3 regions of the Starkeya sp. ORNL1 genome follow, and region 3 is predicted to be linked to each of the others. Evidence: predicted binding sites of a transcription regulator. Region 3 holds the regulator's gene; each other region holds the start of a gene.
The links. Region 3 encodes HrcA, which represses chaperone genes, less so after heat shock. Its sites were predicted from a motif close to GTTAGCACTCNCNNNNNGNGAGTGCTAAC; they were not measured.
Positions count from the first base shown of each region.

Region 1 (5,593 bases), 2.7 Mb from region 3:
ATGGTGGCGCCGTTCGGCGCCAGCGTGCATGTCGGCGGGCGCGACGAAGCGGCCCTGGAGGCGACGCTCGCGCACTTGCGGGAGCGCAACGATCTCAGCGTCCGGCGCGACGAGCCGACGCTGGAAGACGTGTTCATCGACCTGATGGGCCGCTCAAAGGACAATTTCCGATGAGGGGCTTCCTGCGTCGCGTCATCGCCATGGTGCGCAAGGAGTTCCTGCAATTGCTGCGGGACCGGGTCTCCTTCGCCACCATGATCATGATCCCGCTCCTGCAACTGGTGCTGTTCGGCTATGCCATCAACACCCAGCCGCGGCATCTGCCCACCGCCGTGCTCGCTTATGAGAACACCTCGCTGACCCGCGCCATCCTGGCGGCGCTGGAGAACACCAAATATTTCGCCGTCACCCGGCATCCCACTACAGAGCACGAGGCGGAGGCGCTGCTGCGCTCCGGCGAGGTGCTGTTCGTGGTCGAGATCCCGGCCGGCTTCGAGCGGGCGGTACGCCGCGGCGAGAGCCCGGCGATGCTGGTGGCGGCGGACGCCACCGATCCGGTGGCCGCGGGGAGCGCGATCGCGACGCTCGGCCAATTGGTGGAGAGCGCGACGGTGCGCGAGCGCTTCGCCACCGAGGGCGGGCCTGCGGGCAGTGGGCTCGAGGATGCGCCGCCACCCTTCGAGATCCGCATCCATCCGCGCTACAATCCGGCGGCGGTGACGCAGCTCAACATCGTGCCAGGCCTGCTCGGCACCATCCTCACCATGACCATGCTGATCTTCACCGCGCTCTCGGTGACACGCGAGATCGAGCGCGGCACGATGGAGACGCTGCTCGCCATGCCGATTCGCCCGGTGGAGGTGATGCTCGGCAAGATCGCGCCCTATGTCATGGTCGGCGCCATCCAGGCCACCATGATCCTCTCGGCCGGCGTCTTCATCTTCGGGGTGCCGGTGGTGGGCAATCTTGCCTTGCTCACCGGTCTCACCGGGCTGTTCATCGTCACCAATTTGTCGATCGGCTACACCTTCTCGACGCTGGCGCAGAACCAGCTGCAAGCGGTGCAGATGAGCTTCATGTACTTCCTGCCGAACATCCTGTTATCCGGCTTCATGTTCCCCTTTGCCGGCATGCCGGTGTGGGCGCAATGGATCTCCGAGACGCTGCCGCTGACGCACTATCTGCGCATGGTGCGTGGCATCTTGCTGAAGGGCGCCGACGCCGGCGACCTCGCGCGCGATATTGCCGCGCTCGGCGTCATCATGCTGGTGGCGATGTTCATAGCGGTCCGGCGCTTCCGGCAGACGCTGGACTAGAGCCCTTTCCGTTCGGATGGAACCATCCGAACGGAAAGGGCTCTAGATTCAATACGCTGGAGCGATTCCTCTTCGATCAGATGATTCTATCTGATCGGGAAAGGCTCGAAGCTGGCGCCAAGGAAAAGGGCGCGGATTGCTCCGCGCCCTTTCAATAAAGTCCGGAAAAGACTTCCTCAGAAGTCCATGCCGCCCATGCCGCCGCCGCCCGGCATCGCCGGACCGGCCGAGCCCTTCTTCGGCACTTCCGCGATCATCGCCTCGGTGGTGATGAGCAGGGAGGCCACCGACGCGGCGTTCTGGATCGAGGAGCGCAGCACCTTGGCCGGATCGATCACGCCCGCCTTGAACATGTCGACATATTCGCCGGTCTGGGCGTTGAAGCCGTAGGCGTAGGTGTCCTTCTCCAGGATCTTGCCGACGATCAGCGAGCCGTCTTCGCCGGCATTGCTGGCGATCTGGCGGGCCGGGGACTGAAGCGCCTTGCGGACGATCTCGACACCGGTCTTCTGGTCGGCATTGGCGGTGACGACACCCTCGAGCGACTTCAGCGCGCGCAGGAAGGCGACGCCGCCGCCCGGCAGGATGCCTTCTTCGACCGCAGCGCGGGTGGCGTGCAGCGCGTCGTCGACGCGATCCTTCTTCTCCTTCACCTCGACCTCGGTCGCGCCGCCGACGCGGATCACCGCGACGCCGCCGGCGAGCTTGGCCAGACGCTCCTGGAGCTTCTCGCGGTCGTAGTCCGAGGTGGTCTCCTCGATCTGCGCCTTGATCTGGGCAATGCGGCCATTGATGTCAGCCTTCTTGCCGGCGCCGTCGACGATGGTGGTGTTCTCCTTCTCGATCACCACCTTCTTGGCGCGGCCCAGCATCTGCAGGGTCACGGCGTCAAGCTTGATGCCGAGGTCTTCGGAGATGGCCTCGCCGCCGGTGAGGATGGCGATGTCCTGCAGCATGGCCTTGCGGCGATCGCCGAAGCCCGGAGCCTTCACCGCCGCGACCTTCAGGCCGCCGCGCAGCTTGTTGACGACCAGCGTGGCCAGGGCCTCGCCCTCGACGTCCTCGGCGATGATCAGGAGCGGCTTGGAGGTCTGCACCACGGCTTCGAGCACCGGGAGCAGTTCCTGGAGGCCGGAGAGCTTCTTCTCGTGGATGAGGATGTAGGGATCCTCGAACTCGACGCGCATCTTCTCGGCGTTGGTCACGAAATAGGGCGAGAGATAGCCACGGTCGAACTGCATGCCCTCGACGACGTCGAGCTCGGTCTCTGCGGTCTTGGCTTCCTCGACGGTGATGACACCCTCATTGCCGACCTTCTGCATCGCCTCGGCGAGGAACTTGCCGATGTCGGCATCGCCGTTGGCTGAGATGGTGCCGACCTGGGCGATCTCGTCGTTGGAGGTGACCTTCTTGGCGTGCTTCTTGAGGTTCGCCACGATGGCTTCGACCGCGAGGTCGATGCCGCGCTTCAGGTCCATCGGGTTCATGCCGGCGGCGACCGACTTGACGCCTTCCTTCACGATGGACTGGGCGAGCACGGTGGCGGTGGTGGTGCCGTCGCCGGCGAGGTCGTTGGTCCGCGAGGCCACTTCGCGCACCATCTGCGCGCCCATGTTCTCGAACTTGTCCTCGAGCTCGATCTCCTTGGCGACGGTGACGCCGTCCTTGGTGATGCGCGGAGCGCCGAAGCTCTTCTCGATGACGACGTTGCGGCCCTTGGGGCCGAGCGTGACCTTCACCGCATTGGCGAGGATGTCGACGCCGCGCAGCATCTTGTCGCGCGCATCGGTAGAAAACTTAACGTCCTTGGCGGCCATTTATCTGTCTCCCGAGATTGTCGGATGGCGTGATCGCGGCCTCGCGGATCACGCTGCCTGAATTCACGCGGCCTTTTTGGCCGAAGCGGTGACGGCGAGCACGCCGAGAATGTCCGCTTCCTTCATGATGAGGTATTCGACGCCGTCGAGCTTCACCTCGGTGCCGGACCACTTGCCGAACAGCACGCGATCACCCGCCTTGACGTCCAGCGGGATCAGCTTGCCGGCCTCGTCGCGCCCGCCGGGGCCGACGGCAACCACTTCGCCCTGCTGGGGCTTTTCCTTGGCGGTATCGGGAATGATGATGCCGCCCGCGGTCTTCTCTTCAGCGTCGACGCGCTTGACCACGACCCGGTCATGCAGAGGACGGAACTTCATCGCATCTCTCCAGAAAGTCTTGAATTTCAATGGCTCATGCCGTCACGCCGCCGTGATGGGTGACGGGCCGGCGACATCTAGGCGGCACCGTGCGCCCGCGCAAGTGCGGGAGGCGAAAATTCTGGCAGTCTCGCCATCGGAGTGCCAGCAAAGGCCAAAGAGCCCGGTCTGCCGTCCCTTAAGCGGTATCTGAAGAGGGGTCCGGCGCGAGCGCGGCTTTGCGAACGGTAAATCCACGATCTGTCACCGCCGGTAAATATTCGCGTGCGCACGATGCCGTCATGGTCGGCGCCATGAAGGAAGGAGATCCGCGTGCTTAAACTGGCCTTGAGCTTCAGCTTTCTGTTCGTCGCCGCCAATGCCCAGGCTGCCTCTTGCGACTATCAGCTGACCGCCGCCATGGGCGCCCAGCAGATGAAGATCCATGAATGCTGGGACCTGTCCAAATGGCCCGCCGACAAGGCGCAGTCCTTCTGCTCCTCGCTGGGCTCGGAGGGCGAGGGTGCGCAGGCGCGCATGGTCGCGTCCTGTCCAGCCAAGCGCTCGGGGCAATGCGTCGGCGCCAAGCTTTCGGCGCCGTCCGCCGCGTCCATCCCGCCGGAATATTTCGCCAACATGCCGAAAGACATGGCCGACCAGATCCGCGCCAACATGAACGAGGCCGGTGCGGCGCTCGCCGCCTATGACGGGCTCGAGACGACTGTGAACTATTATGCCGGCCCCGGCGGCCTGCCGTCGAAGGACGATCAGCGCCAGGATTGCGAGGCCGGCAAGAAGGGCCGCTACGCGCCCGCCAACTGACAATCCGAGCGGCGGCGGAGCGAAACGCGCCCGCCGTCGCAAAGCTTTGTCAGCACTCTGTTGCATATGCTGCCAGTGCCTTGATATTCAACGGCAAATCTAATTTTTGTACTTGCCTGGAACCGGGTTCGGCTCTCAAAATTTGATGAGTCGGATAAGGAGGTTCCAGATGGCCTCATCTGTGTCGGCGTCGTCGGATTTCGTGAAGCAGCTGGCAGGCTATGGGCTCACCACGGCCCAGATTTTCTACCGCATGCCGGACCACCCGGCGCTGCTGCAAACCTATCTCTGGCAGCACTATGATCTCTGCCCGCACTTTCCCGAACTGAACAAGTTCCTCGAATTCTGGACGCGCGAGCTGGAAGGGCCGCTGCATTCCGTCACCGTGGCACATGCCAGGCTGATCAAGCCGGCGGAGCTGCGGGCGGTCGGCGGCGTCTACCAGCTCAATTAGAGCGAGCCGCCATCGTCATCCCGGACGGCCGCAGGCCGATCCGGGATCGCGCAAACATTGGGAGTGATCCCGGCTCTATGGTTGCGCCGGAGCCTGCCCTCGGGCTTGCTGAAGCAACACTCGTGGAATCTGTCTGCCGTCAGACGACGCGCCAGCGCAATGTGATGATTCGAGAAAATTACGGAATTCGCACCGTCAACTGATTTTTGAGATGCCCTCACCCTGCCGCTTTCGCCGTGCTATAGGGGGCGGCGTAACGGGATGCCGACCGGCTCCCGCCGCTTGATCGAGGCATCTTGGAAGCTTCCGTGGACCATCGTTCGCCGCGTACCTCGGAACTCTTGTCGGCGCTCGTCACCGCCCATTCGGCGGACCGGATCGAGCTCGGCGAGTTGGTCCATGCCTTGCGCAACCGCGCCTTCGGCCTCACCATCCTGTTGTTTGGTATCCCGAATTGCCTGCCGATGCCGCCGGGCATCCCGGTCATTTGCGGCGTCATCCTCTGCCTGGTCGGCGTGCAGATGGCGATGGGCCGCGACGAACTGTGGCTGCCGGGCTGGCTCGCCGCCCGCAGTTTCTCGCGCGACCTGCTGGAGCGGATCATCGGCCGTGCGCTGCCCTGGGTGCAGCGCTTCGAGGCCTATTCGCGGCCCCGGCAGGTTCTGTTCACCGGGCCGACGGCGCGGCGCGTCATCGGCCTGCTGGTCGTGGTGCTCGGCCTCGAACTGATGCTGCCCATCCCGATCTTCGGCAACCTGCCGCCGGGTGTCGCGGTCTGCATTCTCGGCCTCGGCCTGGTCGAGCGCGACGGCGCCTTCATCATCGCC
Region 1 is NZ_CP048834.1:292,222-297,814, forward strand. Features, by position in the region: gene G3545_RS01380 (ABC transporter ATP-binding protein) at 1-174, shown strand, start outside; gene G3545_RS01385 (ABC transporter permease) at 171-1,316, shown strand; gene groL (chaperonin GroEL) at 1,493-3,133, opposite strand; gene groES (co-chaperone GroES) at 3,197-3,511, opposite strand; gene G3545_RS01400 (hypothetical protein) at 3,824-4,312, shown strand; gene G3545_RS01405 (usg protein) at 4,482-4,766, shown strand; gene G3545_RS01410 (exopolysaccharide biosynthesis protein) at 5,075-5,593, shown strand, end outside.
Region 1: a site for HrcA is predicted at 3,632-3,660, ahead of groES (co-chaperone GroES). Genes of this name have one in related genera too.

Region 2 (5,593 bases), 140 kb from region 3:
TTCGGTCTATATCCTGCCGCAGTATCTCGGGCAGGTGCAGGGCTACAATGCCGAGCAGATCGGCGCCGTGCTGGCCTGGACCGGGCTGCCCCAGCTGCTGCTGATCCCACTGGTGCCGCTGATGATGCGGTACTTCGACGTCCGCTATATCGGCTTCGTCGGCATCGGCCTGTTCGCGGTGAGCTGCTTCATGAACACGCAAATGTCGCTCGATTATTCCGGCGATCAGTTCTTCCTGCCGAACATCGTGCGCGCGGTAGGCCAGGCCATGGTGATCACGCCGCTGACCGCCATTGCCACGCTCGGAATCGCGCCGAAGGACGCGGCCAATGCCTCCGGCCTGTTCAACATGCTGCGCAATCTCGGCGGCGCGGTCGGCACCGCTGCGCTCGGCACCATCATCACCAAGCGCGAGCAGTTCCACTCCAACATCATCGGCCAGGCGGTGACGACCTCGCGGGAGGAAGTCCGCCAGCGCATCGCCCAGATGACCGACTACTTCATGGCGCACGGCATGTCCGACCACGCCGCCGCCCAGCAGCAGGCCGTGATTGCGCTGGGCAAGACCGTGAAGCGCCAGGCGCTCGTGATGGGCTTCAGCGACACCTTCGCGGTGATCGGCGTGATGCTCGCCATCGCCGCCGTGCTGCTGCTGTTCGCGAAAAAGGGCAAGCCGGGCGGCAGCGCCGCGGCACACTGAGAGCGTGTCCGGAGCCCTTGCCGTCCGGCATTATCCGCCGGGAGCGTCCGGGCGGCGGGGATCGCCGGCGACGAACAAGGCGGCGCAGCCGATGATATCGATCCGCACCGTCCGGAACCGCTGATCGAGCGCAGCCTGGAGTGCGGATGCGCTGTCGGCGGCGTTCGAGAACACGCCCTTGCGATTATAGGCGCCCATCAGCGCCCGCGCGGCCGCCGAGCGTTCGACCCCGATCGATAGCAGCGTCGCCCCGAACACGGCGCCTCCGGGTGCCAATAGCGGCGTGAGATTATCGAACGCCACGGCCTTCTCGGCGATGTCGCCCGGCAGGCAATGCAGAAGGTAAGTCAGCGCGATGGATCGGAATGGCGGTGCCGGGATGGCGAGCGGCTTGAGGACGTCGGCCTGATGGAGCTCCGGCCGGTATCGCGCGATCCGGCGCGAGGCCGCGGCAAGCGGGTTCGGATTCAAATCCAGCAAGCCGACGCGGGGCGCGGCAGCCGGGAACCGGCAGCGATCCAGATACCAGCCGGTGCCGACGCCGACATCGAGGTGATCGTCGGTCACGTGCTGATTGTAGAGCTGCAGGATGCGGTCCGTCGGGCAGCGCCAGACCAGCGGATTGGACACAGTGAGGACGACGAAGTCGTAGAGCGCCAGCGTGATCGGCGAGTAGATCGCCTGTCCGGCATGGGAACGGTCCTGGCGGGCGTCGCCGCCATCCGGCTCCTGCGAAACATCAGGCATGGGGATCCCTGCATTGGTCGCGACAATGGCCGGCCTCGGCTGCCCGGCCGGCCTTTCGAAGGCGCCTCCATATGGGGGACGAAGCGAAACGCGACCAGTGCCGCCGACAACACGGCAGCGCCCCGTCGAACGCCGAGCTATGCCGAGGCCAGTTCCCGGAACGAGATCAGGCGCCGCCGCTCCTCGTCCCAGAGCGTCAGCCGCACGCATTTGAAGCTTTCCCACAGCGTGAGGCGGCCGATGTCGCGGAGCTCCGGGTGGTCGCGCAGAACTTCCGGCAGGCGGTAATAGGGGATGCGGCTGCACAGATGGTGCACATGGTGCATGCCGATATTGGCGGTGAACCACCGCAGCAGCGCCGGCAAATCGTAGTGCGAGCTGCCGTGCAGCGCCGCCTCGTGGAAGCTCCAGTTCTCGTCTCCCGCCCAGTGCGCGCCCTCGAACTGATGCTGGACGTAGAACAGCCAGACTCCCGCCGCGGCGCCAAGGAACACGATCGGCAGGTGCACCAGCACGAACGACCAGAAGCCCACCGCATAGATGAGCGCCACGGCGATGAGGGCGATGGCGAGATTGGTCGCCATGGTGCTGACCCAGGGCGTCCAGCCTTTGCGGAAAGCGCCGAGCGGCAGGCGGCTTTGCAGCATGAAGATATAGATCGGACCAATGCCGAACATTACCAATGGATTGCGATACAGCCGATAGCGCAGCTTCCCCCATCGCGAGAGGGCGCGATATTCGCGGACCGTCAGCGTATCGATGTCGCCGATGCCGCGATGGTCGAGATTGCCCTGGCTGGCATGGTGGATCGCATGGCTGCGCTTCCAGTGGTCATACGGCGTCAGGGTCAGGACCCCGAGGACCCGGCCGGTCCAGTCATTGCTGCTCTTGTTGGAGAAGAACGAGCCATGGCCGCAATCGTGCTGGATCATGAACAGGCGGACCAGGAGACCGGCGGTCGGCAGCATTAGCAGGCCATAGAGCCAGACCTGGTCGAGCTTCAGCGCCAGCAGCATCGCGCCCCAGGCCAAGGCGAACGGCAGGGCGGTGATCGCGATTTCCAGGGCGCTGCGGCGCGCGTCGGAACGCCGATAGTGGTTCAGCTTCCGCATCCAGCTCACGGCATCCTGCTGTAACGTCACGGGCTGGATGGAAGTCGACATCAACGTTTCTCCGGCTGGGTACGCACCTTGATCGCGCGTGTCCGGGCGGATCGTGACGTTCGTGAATGGATGGTCGCGCGGGGCGCCGACCCTTCCATATCGTAATATGCTGGTTCACGGTGTCGAAAATGTGCGGGTGGTCGTTCCTCACCCAGCCGACCAAGCCGCCGCGTGACGTGCGGATTGCCCGTAAGCCGGGCCGATCGTCTCGAACATTCCGGAACCGCACCCTTTGGCACTCGTATCAATCGAGTGCCAAAGGGTGTACACCTCACGGCAGCAGGAAATGCCTGCCCAGCCCGAAAGGGGCATCCCATGAAATTCCGCCCGCTGCATGACCGCGTCGCCGTCCGGCGTCTCGAAGGCGAAGAGAAGTCCAAAGGCGGCATCATCATTCCCGATACCGCCAAGGAGAAGCCCTCCCAGGGCGAGATACTTGCGGTCGGCCCCGGCGCCCGCGACGAGGCCGGCAAGCTCGTGCCGCTCGACGTCAAGGTCGGCGACCTGGTGCTGTTCGGCAAATGGTCCGGCACCGAAGTCAAGATCGATGGTCAGGAGCTCCTGATCATGAAGGAAGCTGACATCATGGGCGTTATCGAGAAGGTCACGTCCGCCAAGAAGGCGGCCTGACAACTTCCCGCCTCGTCAGCTTTTCATAAAATATATTGGAGCACCACCATGGCTGCCAAAGAAGTACGTTTTTCCACTGACGCCCGTGACAGCATGCTGCGCGGCGTCGAGATCCTCACCAATGCGGTGAAGGTGACGCTCGGCCCGAAGGGCCGCAACGTCGTCATCGAGAAGAGCTTCGGCGCTCCGCGCATCACCAAGGACGGCGTCACCGTCGCCAAGGAGATCGAGTTGGCCGACAAGTTCGAGAATATGGGCGCGCAGATGGTGCGCGAAGTGGCCTCGAAGACCAATGATCTCGCCGGCGACGGCACCACCACCGCCACCGTGCTGGCCGCCGCGGTGATCCGTGAAGGCGCCAAGCTGGTCGCCGCCGGGATGAACCCGATGGACCTGAAGCGCGGCGTCGACCTCGCGGTGGTCGCCGTGGTCAAGGACATCGCGGCGCGCGCCAAGAAGGTCCGGTCGTCCGAGGAGATCGCCCAGGTCGGCACCATCGCCGCCAATGGCGACAACACCGTCGGCGATATGATCGCGAAGGCGATGCAGAAGGTCGGCAATGAGGGCGTGATCACCGTCGAGGAGGCCAAGAGCGCCGAGACCGAGCTCGAAGTGGTCGAGGGCATGCAGTTCGACCGCGGCTATCTCTCGCCCTACTTCATCACCAATGCCGAGAAGATGACCGTTGAGCTGGAGGATGCCTATCTCCTGCTCCATGAGAAGAAGCTCTCCGCATTGCAAAGCTTCCTGCCTCTGCTGGAAGCCGTCGCCCAAACCGGCAAGCCGCTGCTGATCGTTTCAGAGGATGTCGAGGGCGAGGCGCTGGCCACGCTCGTCGTCAACAAGCTGCGCGGCGGCCTGAAGGTCGCGGCGGTGAAGGCTCCGGGCTTCGGCGATCGCCGCAAGGCCATGCTGGAAGACATCGCCACGCTGACGGGCGGCCAGGTGGTTTCCGAAGATCTCGGCATCAAGCTGGAGAATGTCGCCATCGACATGCTCGGACGCGCCAAGCGGATCCGGATCGACAAGGACACCACGACGGTGGTCGACGGTGCTGGCAAGAAGAAAGACATCGAGGGCCGCGTGTCGCAGATCAAGGCGCAGATCGAGGAGACCACCTCGGACTACGACCGCGAGAAGCTGCAGGAGCGTCTGGCCAAGCTCGCCGGCGGCGTCGCGGTGATCCGCGTCGGCGGCGCGACCGAAGTCGAAGTGAAGGAAAAGAAGGACCGCGTCGACGACGCGCTGAACGCCACCCGCGCCGCGGTGGAAGAAGGCATCGTCCCGGGCGGCGGCATTGCCCTGCTGCGCGCCAAGAAGGCGGTGGAGAAGCTGACCTCCGACAATCCCGACATCGCTGCCGGCATCAAGATCGTGCTGCGCGCGCTGGAAGCCCCGATCCGCCAGATCGCCGAGAATGCCGGCGTGGAAGGTTCGATCGTGGTCGGCAAGGTGCAGGAATCGAAGGACCAGAACTTCGGCTTCAACGCCCAGACCGAGCAGTTCGTCGACATGATCGCCTCCGGCATCGTCGATCCGGCCAAGGTCGTGCGCACCGCTCTGCAGGATGCCGGTTCAGTCGCGGCGTTGCTCATCACCACCGAGGCGATGATTGCGGACATTCCTGCCAAGAATGCCCAGGTCGCGCCGGCCATGGGTGGAATGGGCGGCATGGACTACTGAGACGCGAAGACTGGTCCGTCGCACCGGTGCGACGGACCACCCGTCGCGCGTGGACCAGCCTCCCGGTAGTCCGGGAGGCTACGGCCATATCCAGGCTCTTCAAGCCGCGGAGGCTATGATGGCGATCAGTTTTCCGAACACCAGCCGGTCCTACGACCCGCTCAAGCGCTGCGTCCGCTTCTGGGGGTATGATTCGACATTCGAGATCTCGTTCTATCTCGCCGAAGATGCGCTGCAGAAGTTCAGTCCGCAGCCGCAAATGGACGAAGCCGTCTCGCTGAGCGTGTTCGACGGCAATCGCAAGCGTATCGAGAGAGCGGCCCACGCCGCTTATGAACGCCAGCGGCGCAGCTTCTACATGCTCTCGAAAGCCGATTTCTGACGGCTGTGCATCAGCATTTCGGCGCGCTCAGGTGAGTTTTGCCACCGATGAGACCGGTATAGGCTGACCGGAAACGAATGTGCCGAGCTTTATTTCAAGCTTTGCGCCATTGACCAGCCGCAGCATGATCGGTCCACGCTCTTTCCAGATCGTCGCAATCTGAGCAGGATCGACATTGGTGAGATAGCCAAATCCGTTGGAGCCGCTCCGGCCTTCGATCTTGTAGGCGGCCGATATTTCCTTGCCGCCGGCCAGAACATGGCCCTCGCCGAGGAATGACTTCGCTAT
Region 2 is NZ_CP048834.1:4,057,960-4,063,552, forward strand. Features, by position in the region: gene G3545_RS19335 (MDR family MFS transporter) at 1-700, shown strand, start outside; gene G3545_RS19340 (class I SAM-dependent methyltransferase) at 731-1,447, opposite strand; gene G3545_RS19345 (fatty acid desaturase) at 1,585-2,610, opposite strand; gene G3545_RS19350 (co-chaperone GroES) at 2,926-3,240, shown strand; gene groL (chaperonin GroEL) at 3,289-4,923, shown strand; gene G3545_RS19360 (DUF1488 domain-containing protein) at 5,042-5,305, shown strand; gene G3545_RS19365 (hypothetical protein) at 5,333-5,593, opposite strand, start outside.
Region 2: a site for HrcA is predicted at 2,842-2,870, ahead of G3545_RS19350 (co-chaperone GroES). Genes of this name have one in related genera too.

Region 3 (5,593 bases):
CACCACCGCTCTCGTCACCGCGCAGCTTCCCGACGAGGCGAGCGCACGCTATCCGGACGCGGCCATCGAGCAGGCCTTGCTCAGCGTGGTGTTCCGTCCGCCGCCGACCACCGAGGAATTGCTGGCCAAATTGCCCTTCCGTGTCTCGCCGCTGGAAGGCTATCGCATCGTGAAGGTGCTCGGCGGTTCCGCGGTACTGCTGACCAAGGGTCCGAACGATGTGCTTGACGGCGCCGACCAGCCTTATTTCGTCGCCGCTTACGGCATGGGCGACGTGCGCGATGATGAGCGGCCGAGCTTCGCGCGGCGCGCCGTCGCCTCGGTGCCGGGCGTGCGCGAGATCAGGCTGGAGCGTGGCGGCCCGCTGCGCATCGCCGGCCAGCCGGGCTTCGAGATCATCGCCAAGGGCGAGGACGTCAAGACCGGCAAGCCAGTGAAGCTGGCGCAATGGATCAGCTTCGGCCGCAGCGGCTATGTCCGCATGATCGGCGTCGCCGCCGCCGAGGGCTTCGACACCGACTTCACAGCCATGCGGGCGCTGCGCGACGGCGTCGAGCCGAGATAAGACGGTTAGGTCGCTTCAGAGCCTGACCGAAAACTTCCAGAATGACCGTCATCCCCGGCCTTGTGCCGGGGATCTCGATCCCGGACAGCGCGTCAGAGGCCGAGATGGCCGGCACAAGGCCGGCCATGACAGGGGAAATGGACCGCTCACCTGCCCGTCGTCGAATTTTGAGTCAGGCTCTCAAGCCGCGTCCGTCTTGTCCGCGGAAGCCTCGGGCGCGGCCTTCGGGCCGCCTTTGGCGACGCCGACCAGCGCCGGCCGCAGCACGCGCCCGCCAATGGTGTAGCCGGGCTGCACCACCTGCACGATGGTGCCCGACGGTACCTCGGGGTTAGGCACCTCGAACATTGCCTGGTGCAGGTTCGGATCGAACTTGGTGCCCTCGGCCTCAATCTTGGCGACGCCGTGCTTGGTCAGCGTCTGCGTCAGCGCCCGGGACGTCAGGTCGATACCGTCCAGCACCGTCTTCAGCGTGCCATCGGCGGTCTCGCGCGCATCGGCGTCGATGGCACCGAGCGCCCGCTCGAAATCATCGGCGACGGTCAGCACGTCGCGGGCGAAATTGGCGATGCCATAGACCTTGGCGTCAGCCACTTCGCGCTCGGCGCGGCGGCGCACATTGTCGGCCTCGGCGAAGGCGCGCAGGAACTTGTCCTTCAGGCTCGCCACTTCCGCGTCGAGCCGCTCTTTCTCGGCGAGCAGCGCGCTGATGGCGTCCTCGGCGGTCGGCTCGGCCTCTTCCGAGGCCGCCGCGTTGGCAGCGATATCAGCCTCTTCCGCCGGATTGCGGTTGTCGTCGCTCATCGGAACCTCATTGGAAAATTGTTGCGGTGACCCGGTCGGGGTTCTCGCCGCACGCCCGCCATATCGGGTCAGGTTGAGGAAAAATCAAGCTGCATCGGCGCCCGGGTCGCCCAGAACGCGGCTGACGACGCGGGCGGTGAAGTCCACCATAGGTACGATACGGGCATAATTCAGCCGCGTCGGCCCGATGACGCCGAGCACGCCGACCACTCGTCCCTGCCCGTCGCGATAGGGCGCGACGATGGTGGAGGAGCCGGACAGCGAGAACAGCTTGTTCTCCGAGCCGATGAAGATGCGCAGCGCCTGCGCCTCCTCGGCGCGGCCCAGCAATTCCGCCACTTCCTGCTTGGATTCGAGGTCGTCGAACAAAAGGCGGATGCGCTCCAGATCCTCGATCGCCCTGAGGTCGTGCAGCAGCTTGGCCTGTCCGCGCACGATCAGCCGGCGCTCCGCCTTGTCGCCGCCGGACCAGCTGGCGAGCCCCGCCGCGACCACACGCGCGGTGATCTCGTCGAGTTCAGCGCGATGGGCGGCGAGCACCTTGTCCACCTCGGTCCGCAGATCCTCCAGCGTGCGCCCGCGGGTGCGGGCATTGAGGAAATTGGTTGCCTCCATCAGCGCCGAGGCCGGCAGGCCGGGCGGCAGCGGTACCAGCCGGTTCTCCACCTCGCCATCTTCGGCTACCAGGATCAGCAGCGCGCGTGAGGGATCGAGCGGCACGAACTCGATATGCTTGAGACGCACGTCGGTCTTGGTGGCGGTGACGACGCCCGCCCCGCGCGACAGGCCGGAGAGCATCGCCGAGGCTTCCGCCAGCACGCCGTCCACGGTCTTGCCGCGGGCGGCGGCGCGCACCTGCGCCTCGATGGAATTGCGCTCATCCTCGGCGATGTCGCCGATCTCCAGCAGCGCGTCGACGAAGAAGCGCAGGCCGCGTTCGGTCGGCAGCCGGCCGGCGCTGGTGTGCGGCGCGAAGATGAGGCCGGCAGCCTCCAGGTCCGCCATCACGTTGCGCACCGATGCCGGCGACAGCGTCATCGGGATGATGCGCGAGATGTTGCGCGACCCTGCCGGCTCCCCGGTGGCGAGATAGGTCTCGACGATCTGCCGGAAGATTTCTCGTGAACGTTCGTCGAGCCGGGCGAGCTCCGGGGCGCGCGCGGCGATTAGGGGGTCGAGAGCCATGATTCAGGCCGCCTTTCGATCTCCTCTATATTCGGCCAATGCGGCGGCGGTTCAAGCTGCCATTCCAAACGTCCTCAACCCTCGGTGCCGAGCAGCCGCAAGCCGGCAACAGCGACCACGATCATGGCGATGCAGGCAAGCCGCGCCGGGGATAGCGAGTCGCCGAACAATACGACGCCGAGCAGCGTGATGCCGGCCGAGCCGATACCGGTCCAGATGGCATAGGCAATGCCGGCCGGCAGCTCGCGCATGGCCAGGGTCAGCAGGAACACGCTGGCGAGCGCCGCGACGACACCGATGACGCTCGGCCCCAGCCGGGTCCAGCCCTCGGCATATTTGAGCGCCAGTGCCATCACGATCTCGACGATGCTGGCCAGCGCCAGGAACACCCAGGCCATCGACCCCTCCTTGCTTGGTTCGGCGCCACTATCGATTTATCATATGCTTCAAACAATTAGGCACCTTCAGGTAACCATGAAGCCAGCACCTGCGAGCCCATCGCCTCTGGACAACGACGCGCTCGTCCCGCCGCGGACCGGGAATGTCTATGACGCCAATTGCACCGCTCGCCATGCGCTGGAGCTGATCTCCGGCAAATGGGCGATGCTGATCCTTCCGGCGCTGGCCGACGGGCCGGTGCGCAATGGCGAACTGCTCCGCCGCATCGGCGGTATCTCGCAGAAGATGCTGACCCAGACGCTGAAGGAGCTGGAGCGCAACGGGCTGGTGATTCGCTGCGATCTCCAGATCATGCCGCTGCATGTCGAATATGAGCTGAGCCCGCTCGGCGCTTCGCTGAGCGATGCGCTCGTGGTGCTCGACCGCTGGGCCGAGCGGCACGGCGACGAGCTGGACGCTGCCCGCGAGCGCTTTGATGCCGGACCAAATCCCGGGTAACGCGCACCCGGCCAGCTTCCACGACTTGCGCCCCTTGCGGCCCACCTTGCGACGCACGTACAAGGGCAGCCGAACAACAAGGAGAAAAGCCATGCGCCCGTCCCGCCGTGCCGCCGACGAGATGCGCGCCGTCAGCTTCGAGCGCGGCGTGCTGCGCCATGCCGAGGGCTCGTGCCTGGTCAAGTTCGGCGAGACCCATGTGCTGGTCGCAGCGACGCTGGAAGAGCGCCTGCCGCCATGGCTGAAGGGCCAGGGCCGCGGCTGGGTGACGGCCGAATACGGCATGCTGCCGCGCGCCACCCATGAGCGTACCCGCCGCGAAGTCACCGCCGGCAAGCCGTCCGGCCGCACCCAGGAGATCCAGCGGCTGATCGGCCGTTCGCTCCGCGCGGTGGTGGACCTGGAGAAGCTCGGCGAGCGCCAGATCACGGTGGATTGCGACGTCATCCAGGCCGATGGCGGCACCCGCACCGCCTCCGTGACCGGTGCCTGGATCGCGCTGCACGATTGCCTCAGCTGGATGAAGGCACGCGGCATGATCCCGGCGCTGCCGCTGCGCGACAATCTTGCCGCCGTCTCCTGCGGCATCGTCGAGGGCGAAGCCCGGCTCGATCTCGACTACGCCGAGGATTCGCAGGCTGAGACCGACGTGAACTTCGTCATGACCGGCTCCGGCGGCTTCGTCGAGGTGCAGGGCACCGCGGAGAAGACGCCCTTCACCGAGGAAGAGTTCAACACCATGCTCGGCCTCGCCCGCAAGGGTGTCGGCAAGCTGGTAGATCTGCAGAAGCTGGCGGTGGCCTGAGCATGGGCGAGCACCGCCGTCTCCAGGGCAAGGTCGTCATCGCGACCCACAATCCCGGCAAGCTCGAGGAGATGCGTGGCCTGCTCGCGCCTTATGGCGTCGATGCGGTGTCCGCTGGCGAGCTCGATCTGCCGGAGCCGGACGAGACCGGGCTCACTTTCGCCGAGAACGCCCGCATCAAGGCCAATTCCGCCGCGCGGCTGGCGGGATTGCCGGCATTCGCCGACGATTCCGGTCTCTGCGTCGATGCGCTCGGTGGTGCCCCCGGCCTGCTCACCGCGCGCTGGGCGGGACCGGAGAAGGACTTTGCCGCGGCCATGGCCAAGGTCGAGGAAGGCTTGAGGGAAGCTGAAGGGACGCTTCCCGAGCAGCGCCGCGCTTACTTCATCTCCGCGCTCTGCCTTGCCTGGCCGGACGGCCATGCGGAGGATTTCGAGGGCGTGGTCGAAGGCACGCTGGTCTGGCCGCCGCGCGGTCCGGCTGGTTTCGGCTATGACCCGATGTTCCAGCCGGATGGGCAACCTGAAAACAATCCGCGTACCTTCGGCGAGATGACCGGCGCCGAGAAGCACGGATTGCCGCCGCTCGGCCGTGGCCTGTCGCACCGTGCCCGGGCCTTCATGGCGCTGGCCGAAGCCTGCCTCGGGGCGGACTTCCCGGAGGCCGATATTGGCTGATGCGATGACGTTGGAACGGCCGCCTTCAAGCCCGCCGCCGCCGCTCGATCCCGGCTTCGGCGTCTATGTGCATTGGCCGTTCTGCCTCGCCAAATGCCCCTATTGCGACTTCAATTCGCATGTCCGGCATTCCCCGCCCGACCAGGCGCGCTTCATCGCCGCCTTCAGGGCGGAGATCGCCAATGTGCGCGAGCGTATCGGCCAGCGCCGCACCGCCAGCGTGTTCTTCGGCGGCGGCACGCCCTCGTTGATGGAGCCGGCGACGGTCGGCGCGATACTCGATGCCGTCAATGAGGCCTGGCCGCTCGATGCCCGTGCCGAGGTGACGCTGGAGGCCAATCCCACCAGTGTCGAGGCCGGCCGCTTCCGCGGCTACCGCGCTGCCGGCGTCAACCGCGTCTCGCTCGGCGTGCAGGCGCTGGACGATGCCTCGCTGAAATCGCTGGGCCGCATGCATACCGCCGACGAGGCGCTGGCCGCGGTGGCGGTGGCGCGCGGCGCGTTCGAGCGGGTCTCGTTCGACCTGATCTATGCCCGCCCGAACCAGACGCCGGATGCGTGGCGCGCCGAGTTGCTGAAAGCGATCTCGGAAGGCTGCGAGCATCTCTCGCTCTACCAGCTCACCATCGAGGAGGGCACGCCCTTCGAGATGCTGTTCCG
Region 3 is NZ_CP048834.1:3,914,465-3,920,057, reverse strand. Features, by position in the region: gene G3545_RS18625 (hypothetical protein) at 1-565, shown strand, start outside; gene grpE (nucleotide exchange factor GrpE) at 746-1,369, opposite strand; gene hrcA (heat-inducible transcriptional repressor HrcA) at 1,454-2,554, opposite strand; gene G3545_RS18610 (multidrug efflux SMR transporter) at 2,629-2,952, opposite strand; gene G3545_RS18605 (helix-turn-helix domain-containing protein) at 3,029-3,451, shown strand; gene rph (ribonuclease PH) at 3,543-4,256, shown strand; gene G3545_RS18595 (non-canonical purine NTP pyrophosphatase) at 4,259-4,933, shown strand; gene hemW (radical SAM family heme chaperone HemW) at 4,938-5,593, shown strand, end outside.